DNA from 3 places in the Streptomyces hamibioticus genome. Region 1 is predicted to be linked to each of the others. Evidence: riboswitches for the same ligand, from Rfam matches in the RefSeq annotation. Region 1 holds a riboswitch; each other region holds the start of a gene.

Region 1 (3,266 bases):
GAAGGTCAGGGACTCCAGGCAGGCCACGGTCATGCGGCACTCTCCTTCCGGCCCGCCGGGCGGGGAGTGCGCTGCCACGTCATCCTCGACCAGGGCATGGTCATCTCCTCCGGACTGCGGACCTCGTGGGGCTTGAGCGCGGCCGGATCCAGGGCCTCGGCGTGCCGGGCGAACACGCGCTCCACGTAGCGGTGCCCGGTGTCGGCCCCTATCACCAGATGCAGTCGGTCGGGGTGGCGGCGTGCCTCGTACGTCGCCGTCAGGTAGCCGGCACCGGTGGACAGTCCGGCGAAGACGGCGTGCTCGCGCAGCAGGGCGACGGCACCGGACATGGCGTGGGTGAAGTCCAGCCAGTGCACGGTGTCGTAGAGATGGTGGCGGACGTTGTCGAAGACGATCGACGAGCCGATGCCGGCGATGATCGCCTCGGGATCGTGATGGTCCTGGCTGCCGAAGGTGACGCTGCCGAAGGGCTGGACGCCGACCAGACGCACCGAGGGGTCCGTCATGCGCAGGCGTTCTACGATGCCGCCGGTCGAGGCCCCGGAACCGACCCCGCCGACGACGGTCAGCGGTGCGGCCGGGAACTCCGCCGCGATCCGGTCGGCCACCTCCTGGTAGCCGAGGTAGTGGACGTCGTCGTGGTACTGGCGCATCCAGTGGTGGCCGGGACGCTCGGCGAGGATCTCGCGCACCCGTCGCACCCTCAGTTCCTGGTCGAGTTTGAGGTTCCGCGACGGTCTGACCTGTTCCACGGTGCTGCCGAGGATCTCCAGTTGGGCGAGGGTGGTGGCGTCGACGGTGGTGGACGCGACGATGTGGCACCGCATGCCGTACCGGTGGCAGGCCAGGGCGAGGGCGTAGGCGTAGATGCCGCTGGAGCTGTCGATCAGGGTCTGGCCCGGACGGACGGTGCCCCGCTCCAGCAGATGGCGGACGGCGGCCAGGGCCGAGTAGATCTTCATCGACTCGAACCTCAGCAGGACCAGGCCATCGGTGAGCCGGACGAGGTCCGGGACTTTCAGGGCGTCGGCGATGTGGGGGTGGATCACCCGTAGCCTCCTTGGGCGAAGGTGCACTGGTGGCCGAGCGAGTGGAAGAACGTGGAGAGTTCGGACTTGACCTCGGCCCGTGGGCGCGAGGCGAAGAGGTAGCCGGCCAGGCAGCCGGTGTGGGCGACGAAGACGCCGTCGGCGCCGAACCGCTCACGATGGGCCTGCAGGCTGCCGAAGGTCGCCTTGGGCAGCACCTCCTGGGACAAGGCGGCGCTGACCGTCGCGGCACGGGCGACGGCGGCCGGGTCGCCCGAGTCGAAGCCCTTCACCAGATCGGTCAGACACCGCTGGTACTCCTCGCCGCGGCGCCGGTAGTGGTCCAGCAGCAGGGGAGTGACGGCGGCGGTGTCCACCGTGCCGGGCTCCGTGACGTACACGGTGTGGAAGCCGATGTCCGGGCCAAGCCGCCGCACCACCCGGTGCCGGCCGCTGAGATACAGGGCGAACTCGTCGAGGAAGACACTGTCGGCGCGCTCGATGTCCGCCAGGACACCTAGGAGCACGTCCACGTCGTAAGGCAGGGAGAAAACGCGGAACAGACAGCGCAGCGTCGCCACGATGTCCGCCGTCGAACTGGCCATCCCCACGCCCACCGGCAGTTCGGAGTGGGTGCGCCACTCGCCCGGGGGCATGACGAGGCCGTAATGGTCCAGGAAGAGCCGGGCAGCTTTCACCGATTTCTCCCCGAGCGGCGGCGTATGCGGCGCAGGACCGGCCGCCGTCCTCGGAGTGAAGTACACCCAGGAGTGACGGTCCACGGGAAAGGACACCACCGCGATCTCAGGATCGGTGCCCGCCCGCAACGGGCCCTGGTACAGCTCGCCCAGAGTGCCGTGGCAGACACCGGACACGGTGCTGCGGGACACGTCCCGCTCCTGCAGGACGCCCGCGACAGGTCCGAGGATCGTCTGTCCCGGTCCGTCGGACGACACGTCGGCCCGGGGACGGAAGGGCCGATCCGAAGCGGCTGTGTCCCGCACATCCTCCTCCTCCGTACCGGGACTTGAACACCGACAGGGAAGGAGGCGCGGCCACACGCACGACGTACGACCGCCCATACCGCCGACCCAGTCCACGAGGTCACGTGCACAGCCCACGCGGGACGCGGGCGCAGTGGCAGGTCTTCGGACTCGCGGGCACGTCCGCCGAAAGGGCGGACACCTACCGGCCGTCTCTTCCCCGGCCCTGACGCGGGCCCAGTGACATCGACGGCTTCCGTTCCCACTCACCGCTGCGGGACAGCCTCGGATTCGCACCGGGTTCCCTCTTGCGTCGCGCCACTAGGCGTCCGGGCGGACGGGAGGCACGAACCGACTGCGTGCATCAGAGTAGGGGCGCTCGTATTCCTGCGACAGTGGGCCTTCGGCGGTTGTCTTGAATGTGGAGGGGACGAAGAACCAGGGGTGTCCCCTGTGCAGTTGTCGTGGCGGCTCTGGCTGGATATCACCTCTGAGGATCGCTGTCCCGTCAGCCAGACTTGTTGCTTCACGACACATGCGCACCGTTGCCGCGGTGGCCCGTGCCCGGGAGGCCCCTGATGACGTCAGAAGCGAGGCCGGACGAAGACGGGGCAGAAGCGCCGCCCGGGCGGGGACGGCCTCCCGGGGACCGCGTCGCTCTGCGCGGCGATCTGCGCTCCGCCCTGCCCGACGCCACCGCGGCGGTGGTGGTCACGGCGCTCGTGTTCGCCCTCCTGTGGGCGCGCATGGAGTCGGGTGCTTCGGACACCGTCGCGGTCATGCCGTTCATGGACGATGCCGGCACCTACTGGATGTACCTGCTCAGCCAGGCGTTCGGCTGGTCGGGGCTGTTGTGGGCCTGGGGCACGGTCATGCTCGGCCTGCTGCTGTCGGGGCCGTGCCCGGCCCGGCTACCGGTCTCCCGGCAGGTACTGGAGCGCTGGCACCGAGCCACGAGCCTGACGACGATGGCGCTGATGTTCGCCCACGCGCTGATGTTCGCGGCGGAACTCGTGCGCTACGAGACGAAGGTGGCGTGGGCGGAGCGGCTGTGGGTGGCCTTCGCGGACACCTTCGTGCCGGGCTGGTACGACTCCGGCACCGGCCGGATCGCCATCCCCCTCGGCCAGGGCGCCCTGTACCTCGCGATACCGCTCGGGCTGCTGTTCTACGTCCGGCACCGCATCGGAGCGAACGCCTGGCGACGGCTGCACCGTTTTGTGATCGTCGTCTACGTGCTGAGCGTCTGGCA
Region 2 (3,266 bases), 570 kb from region 1:
ACCGGCCAGCAGCAGGTTGAGACTGCGGGCCTGCACCAGCAGCACGCCGATGCCGAGCAGCACGGCCAGGCCCGGCAGCCACAGCGTGCTCCAGTCGACGCCGCCGAGACCCCCGAGGGTCCAGGCGAGGACCGCGCGGGCCTCGTTGCCCCGGTCGGTGGTGAGCAGCAGCAGGTTCAGGACCGCGGTGAGCATCGCCGCGATCGCCACCCCGGACAGCACCAGCCGCGTGGAGGTGATCCGGCCGCCGGTGCGGGCGGTTGCGTAGACGAGCAGCAGCGCGCCGAGGGCACCGGCGAAGGCGGCGGCCGACAGCGACACCGGACCCAGCAGGCTCACCCCGAAGACGATCACCGAGACCGCGCCGAGCGACGCCCCGGAGGAGACGCCCAGCAGATACGGCTCGGCGAGGGGGTTGCGGACCAGGGCCTGCAGTGCGGTGCCGACGACCGCGAGTCCGGCGCCGGTCACCGCGCCGAGCAGTACGCGCGGCGCCCGCACGTCCAGCACGATGGTCTCCCGCGCCCCCGACCAGTCCGGCTCCACCCAGCCGGCGCCCAGTGCGTGGGTCACGATGCCCCAGACCTGGCCGGGCGGCACGTGCACCGAGCCGATGGCCAGACCCGCCGTGGCCGAGAGCACCAGCAGGGCGGCGAGGACGGCCAGCGTGACGGTCAGCGGCACCCGGCCGGTCCGGCCGCCACCCGGTGTCCGTTCCCGGACGGCCGGTTCGGCGGGCACTTCCGTGGCCGTCACCGGAAGCTCTCGGGGTGCAGCCCGCGGGCCAGGTCCTCGACCGCGTACGCCGACCGGATGCCGACCAGGGTCGCGGTCAGCGGCAGCACGACGAACCGCTTGTTCCTGATCGCGGGCACGTCGGCCAGGGACCGCCGGGACAGCAGGAACTGCTTCTTCCGCTCGACGCTTCCGGCACCGGCGTAGTCGTAGACGGCGATGACCTCGGGCCTGCGCTCCACGACCTGCTCCCAGGAGGCGTCCCCGAAGACGTCGTCGAGGTCGGCGAAGACGTTCCTGCCGCCGGCCAGCCGGATCAGCTCGGTGCCCAGGCTCTTGCCGCCCGCGGTGAACGCGGCCTTGTCGCCGCTGTCGTACACGAAGACGGGCACCGCCGGCTCGTCCCGGACCGCCTCGGCGGCCCTGTCGACCCGGCTCCTGAGGTCGGACACCAGCTTCTCCGCCCGGTCGGGGACGCCGAAGATCTTTCCGATGGTGCGGATCTCGGCGTACGTGTCCTCCATCGTCACCCGCTCCTTCCCGCAGTACTCGCGGTTGAGGTGCGTGTGGATGCCCGCGTCGGCGAACGCCTCGCGGGAGCGGCCCTCGTTCTCGTCGAACGCGCTGGCGTAACCGCCGTAGACGAGGTCCGGCTCGGCCTCCAGGACCTTCTCGAAGGACGGCTCCCGCTTCGCCAGTTCGGGTACCGACTCGTGGTCCTTCTTCAGCTCGGGCAGTACGGCCGAGTCCGGGAAGGCGGTGCCCACCATGCGGTCCTTCAGGCCGAGCGCGAGCATCAGTTCCGCCGGATGCTGGTGGATGGTGACGACCCGCGAGGGGGGCTTGTCGTACGTCGTCCGCACACCGCAGTTGTCGACGGTGACGGGGAAGCCCTCGGCCGGCGCCGCGGCCTTCGGGTGCTCGGCGGCGCCGTCGCCGGACGAGCCGCAGCCGGCGGTCAGCAGGGCCGCCGTCAGGGCCAGGGCCGCGGCCGTGACACGCAGCGGGCGTCGCCTGCGGGCAGGGGAGAACAGCGGGGGACGGGACATGCCGTCGTACACGTGAAGCCTCCTGGGGAGTCCGCGCTCCTCGGAACGGGCCCGCGACAGGCCAGTGTCCTGACTCCCGGATCGACGTTCCCCCGCCTTCCCGCGCGGTGCGCAGTGGCATGTCGAGGGGGTGCACTCCCCGGTCACAGTGGCGGGACCGTGCCGGATTCGCACCGGCTTCCTGATCTCCCGTCGCGGCGATGACCTGGTGATACTACGTCACCTTCGGTGGCCCGTCCCCGCCCTTCACCGCTGCCGGCCGGCTCCGCCGCCCCCGAAGGCGTCCAGGATGCGCTCGGCCGCCAGGGTGGCCGTCAGTTCCCCGTCGCGGACCTGCCGCTCCAGGTCCGGGGCGAGGGAGCGCACCTCGGGGTCGGCGTGCAGCCGGCCCAGCAGTTCGTCGCGGACCATCGTCCAGGTCCAGTCGACCTGCTGGTCGCGGCGCCGGGCGGCGAGCCGGCCCGTGGAGTCCAGCAGCGTGCGGTGCTGCTCCAGGCGCTCCCAGACGGCATCCAGGCCGGCCGACTCCCGGGCGCTGCAACTGAGCACCGGGGGCGTCCAGAAGGCGTCCTTGCCGTGCATCAGCCGCAGGGCGCCCGCCAGTTCGCGGGCGGCGGCGCGGGCGTCGCGCTCGTGCGGGCCGTCCGCCTTGTTGACGGCGATCACGTCGGCCAGCTCCAGGACGCCCTTCTTGATGCCCTGCAACTGGTCGCCGGTACGGGCCAGGGTGAGCAGCAGGAAGGAGTCGACCATGTTGGCGACCGCCGTCTCGGACTGGCCGACCCCGACCGTCTCGACCAGGACCACGTCGTAGCCCGCGGCCTCCATCACCACGATCGACTCGCGCGTCGCCTTCGCCACACCGCCGAGCGTGCCGGCGGTGGGGGAGGGGCGGACGAAGGCCGCCGGGTCGACGGCGAGGCGCTCCATCCGGGTCTTGTCGCCGAGGATCGAGCCGCCGGTCCGGCTGGAGGAGGGGTCGACGGCGAGCACCGCGACGCGGTGCCCGAGCCCGGTCAGCATCGTGCCGAAGGCGTCGATGAACGTCGACTTGCCCACCCCAGGCACCCCGCTGACCCCGACCCGCCGCGCCCTGCCGCTGTAGGGCAGCAGCTCGGTCAGCAGCTCCTGGGCCAGCGCCCGGTGCTGGGGGCGGGTGGACTCCACGAGGGTGATCGCGCGGGCGATCACCGCCCGCTTGCCGTCGAGCACGCCCTTGACGTACGTGTCCAGATCGATCGCCATGCGGGTCACGGCCTCACAGATCGTCGTGACCGAGCCCGGCCGCCAGCCGGGTCAGCAGGTCGTGGGCCGCGTCCGGGATCACCGTGCCCGGCGGGAACACGGCCGCCGCGCCCATCTCCAGCAGCGTCGGCACGTCCTGCGGCGGGATCACCCCGCCGACCACGATCATGATGTCCTCGCGGCCCTCCTCGGCGAGCGCCTCGCGCAGCGCCGGTACGAGGGTGAGGTGCCCGGCGG
Region 3 (3,266 bases), 5.5 Mb from region 1:
GCCTGGTTCACCAGGGCGGACAGCAGGGAGCCGAGCAGGCTCACCTCGACGAGCTGGCCGCGCCCGGTGCGGTCCCGGTGGCGCAGGGCGGCGAGGATGCCGAGCGAGGCGTGCAGGCCGGTGATGACGTCGACGAGCGCCACGCCCGTCTTGGTGGGTTCGCCGTCGGGGTCGCCGGTGACGCTCATCAGTCCGCCCACGGCCTGCACCAGCAGGTCGTAGCCGGGAAGTGCCGCCCCCGCGCCGGTGCCGAAGCCGGTGACGGAGCAGTAGATCAGGCGAGGGTCGGCGGCGAGCAGTTCCTCCGGGCCGAGGCCCAGCCTGGCCATGGTGCCGGGCCGGAAGTTCTCCACGACGACGTCCGAGCGGGTGATCAGCTCCCGGGCCCGCTCCCGTCCCTCACCGGTGCTCAGGTCCAGGGCGACGGAGCGCTTGTTGCGGTTGACGCCCAGGAAGTACGTGGAGGTGCCGTCGGCGTCGGCCGGCGGATGCCAGGCGCGGGTCTCGTCCCCGGTGCCGGGCCGCTCCACCTTGACGACGTCCGCGCCCAGGTCGGCGAGCAGCATCGTGGCGTACGGCCCGGCCAGCACCCGGGAGAAGTCCGCGATCCGGATCCCGTCCAGCGCCCCCGCGCCCTCGTCCCGCGCACCGCTGCTCGTCGTCGGCATGCTCCTGGGCTCCTCGTCTCGCGTCGGACGTCCGGTACGACATGCACATCGGACCACAGTCGCACACCTGGCCCACGCCACCCGCGCCCCTGCCGGTGCCGGGCTCGGCGGTCGGTGAGGAGGGGTCAGATCCCGTTCGGCGCCGCTCGCCGTCCCGGCGGGGTGAACGCGTACAGGTCGAGGACGTCCGGCAGCGGAGCGGTCCCGGGCCCGCCGGCGCGCACCCAGGCGACGATGTCCTCGGTCGCGTCCGGGTCGTTGACCAGCCCCAGCCAGACCGGCCGGGCGCCGGCGGCCCGGCCGGCGGAGGAGGGCTGGACGACGACGACATTGGCCTGGTCGCACACGTCGAGGCAGGCGGAGATGCGTACGGGCACCTCGGCACGCAGGCGCGCGGTCTGCGCCGCGTGATCGACGCCGGTGATCTTGGGGCTGCCGCAGCAGCAGTCCCGGCACACCACGACCCGGCACGGTACGGGTTCGGCCTGTTCCCCGGCCCGGTTTGCGGACATGCCGCACTTCCCCTCCCCGGGGAGCTCCGCCCCGGTGTCCGTCGAGGAGGCGACCGCGTGAGTCTCCTGGCTCTCGGGTCATCGCTCGTCCCGGCCTTCCCGCCCGCGCGGGGCAGTGGCCTGTCGGGATCCGCTCGCCGATCACAGTGGCGGGACCGCGCCGGATTCGCACCGGCTTCCTCGGACCGCCGTCGCCCTGTCCCCGTCATCATCCCATCCCGGCGGCCGGCTCCCGGCTCCGGCTGGGGACCGGGGCCTGAACTTCCAGGGTTTGCCCCGATTCCGGCGCTCCGGGGGAGGTGGCCGGATCGCGGCGCACGACGCCAAGGGTCCGGACCGCCGCGCCCAAGGCCGTTGTTGCCGCCGGGTACGGTGTGAGCATGGAGGTTTCCGCAACAGACCCGGCCGACGGCAGCGACCTGACGTCCCGTGCGGCCATCACGGACGCCGCGCGCCAACTGCTGGCGAAGGTGGGCGCGGGAGGGCTGTCCACGACAGCCGTGGCAGAGGCCGGCGGTCTGTCCGTCACCGACGTGGAGGCCGCCTTCCCGCACCGGGACGACCTGCTGACCGCTCTGGTGATCGACGCCTACAACGCCTCCGGTGCCGCGATGGAACAGGCGGACGAGGCAGCCGGCCGGGCGGGTGCCTCGGCGGGCGCCCGGCTCCTCGCGGGCGCCCGCGCGCTCAGGGAGTGGTCCTTCGCCAACCCTGCCGAGTTCACGCTGATCTACGGATCCCCCGTGCCCGGCTACCACGCCCCGCAGGACACCGTCCCGCCCGCCTCGCGCACCCCCGCCGTGCTCGCCGGCATCGTCCGTTCGGCACTGCACGCCGGTGAACTCACCCCGCCCCGGCGGTCGATGCCCGGACCGTCGCTGCTCCTGCCGGCGGCGGTGGAGCTGTTCGGCGGCAGGCCCGAGGCGCCGTTCTCGGACATCATCGAGCGCGGCATCGTGCTGTGGAGCAATCTGATCGGGCTGCTGGTGTTCCAGGTCTTCAGCCGCACCCACGACAGCGTCCGGGACGAGGCGGCGTTCTTCGACCAGGCCATCGCCGTGGCGGCCGAGAGCGTGGGCCTCGACGTCCCCGTCGGCGGCACCGGCGACAACGCCGACTGAACCCCCCTGCTCTGTCCCCTTCACCCCCCTGGCCGCTCTCCCTTCCCCGCAGTGCGGCGGCACCCCCACAGGAATCAGGCCGTGAACACCACGAGAACCATCTGCTTCGTCATCGCGGCGATATCGTCCTACGCCGCGCTCGCCTACCGACTCAGCCAGGCCCGGCGCAGCTGGCGTGACGGCGCCTACCGCACGCTGGTCGTCACCCTGCTGTTCCAGTGCCTCACCTTCACGATGGGCGCCGTCGCCATGGGAGGCGACAGCTTCCTGGGCGTCGGCAACCTCGCCATCCTGGTGATGCACCTGTCGGCGGTCGCCTTCTGCGTCAGCGCGCAGATCATCCTGCTGCACTGGGCGACCGACGACGAGAAGGCGGCCCAGAAGACCCGTTACTGGCTGATCACCGGCGTCGGTCTCAACACGCTTCTGGCGGCTCTCTTCTTCCTGGCCGACGGACCCGGCCGGCCGTCGTCGGACTTCGACACCGGCAGCGGCCAGCCGCTGGTGCTCACCTACCTGCTGTTCTTCATCGTCTCCCAGGCGGTGCCGTGCGTCACCATCTTCCGCCAGTGCGGACCGTACGCCCGGATGACCGACAACGCCTCGCTGCGCCAGGCCCTGCGGCTGCTCTCGGTCGCCGCCGTGGTGCTCTTCCTCTACTGCACGGCCAGGACCGTCAACATCCTCACCGCTGCGGCCGGCCTCGACATCGGAGCCTGGACGGTGACACCGTCCCTCTTCAGCGCGGCCGGCATCCTCATCCTCTCGCTCAGCCTGACCATGTCCTCCTGGGGCGCCTCGGCCGCCAAACTGCTCGACTGGGCCCGCAGTTACCGGTCCTACCGGGCGCTCTACCCGCTCTGGCGGGACCTGTACGAGTCCTCCCCGGACATCGTCCTGGAGCAGGCCGGGACCGCCGCCGTCTCCGACCTCGACTACCGCCTGCACCGTCGGGTCGTGGAAAT

The links. A riboswitch is a leader RNA that binds a small molecule or an ion and turns the genes downstream of it on or off. The one in region 1 is predicted to bind cobalamin.
Region 2: another riboswitch for cobalamin. It lies ahead of ACLGIH_RS03725 (ABC transporter substrate-binding protein); the one in region 1 lies ahead of ACLGIH_RS06280 (GHMP family kinase ATP-binding protein).
Region 3: another riboswitch for cobalamin. It lies ahead of ACLGIH_RS31315 ((2Fe-2S) ferredoxin domain-containing protein); the one in region 1 lies ahead of ACLGIH_RS06280 (GHMP family kinase ATP-binding protein).

Annotation. Positions count from the first base shown of each region.
Region 1 is NZ_JBKKQY010000001.1:1,384,182-1,387,447, reverse strand. Features, by position in the region: gene ACLGIH_RS06290 (ATP-grasp domain-containing protein) at 1-33, opposite strand, end outside; gene ACLGIH_RS06285 (cysteine synthase family protein) at 30-1,052, opposite strand; gene ACLGIH_RS06280 (GHMP family kinase ATP-binding protein) at 1,049-1,921, opposite strand; cobalamin riboswitch at 2,155-2,385, opposite strand; gene ACLGIH_RS06275 (ferric reductase-like transmembrane domain-containing protein) at 2,593-3,266, shown strand, end outside.
Region 2 is NZ_JBKKQY010000001.1:814,176-817,441, reverse strand. Features, by position in the region: gene ACLGIH_RS03730 (FecCD family ABC transporter permease) at 1-741, opposite strand, end outside; gene ACLGIH_RS03725 (ABC transporter substrate-binding protein) at 753-1,796, opposite strand; cobalamin riboswitch at 1,827-2,008, opposite strand; gene meaB (methylmalonyl Co-A mutase-associated GTPase MeaB) at 2,031-3,029, opposite strand; gene scpA (methylmalonyl-CoA mutase) at 3,043-3,266, opposite strand, start outside.
Region 3 is NZ_JBKKQY010000001.1:6,866,772-6,870,037, reverse strand. Features, by position in the region: gene ACLGIH_RS31320 (CaiB/BaiF CoA transferase family protein) at 1-668, opposite strand, end outside; gene ACLGIH_RS31315 ((2Fe-2S) ferredoxin domain-containing protein) at 794-1,180, opposite strand; cobalamin riboswitch at 1,241-1,361, opposite strand; gene ACLGIH_RS31310 (TetR/AcrR family transcriptional regulator) at 1,561-2,301, shown strand; gene ACLGIH_RS31305 (MAB_1171c family putative transporter) at 2,383-3,266, shown strand, end outside.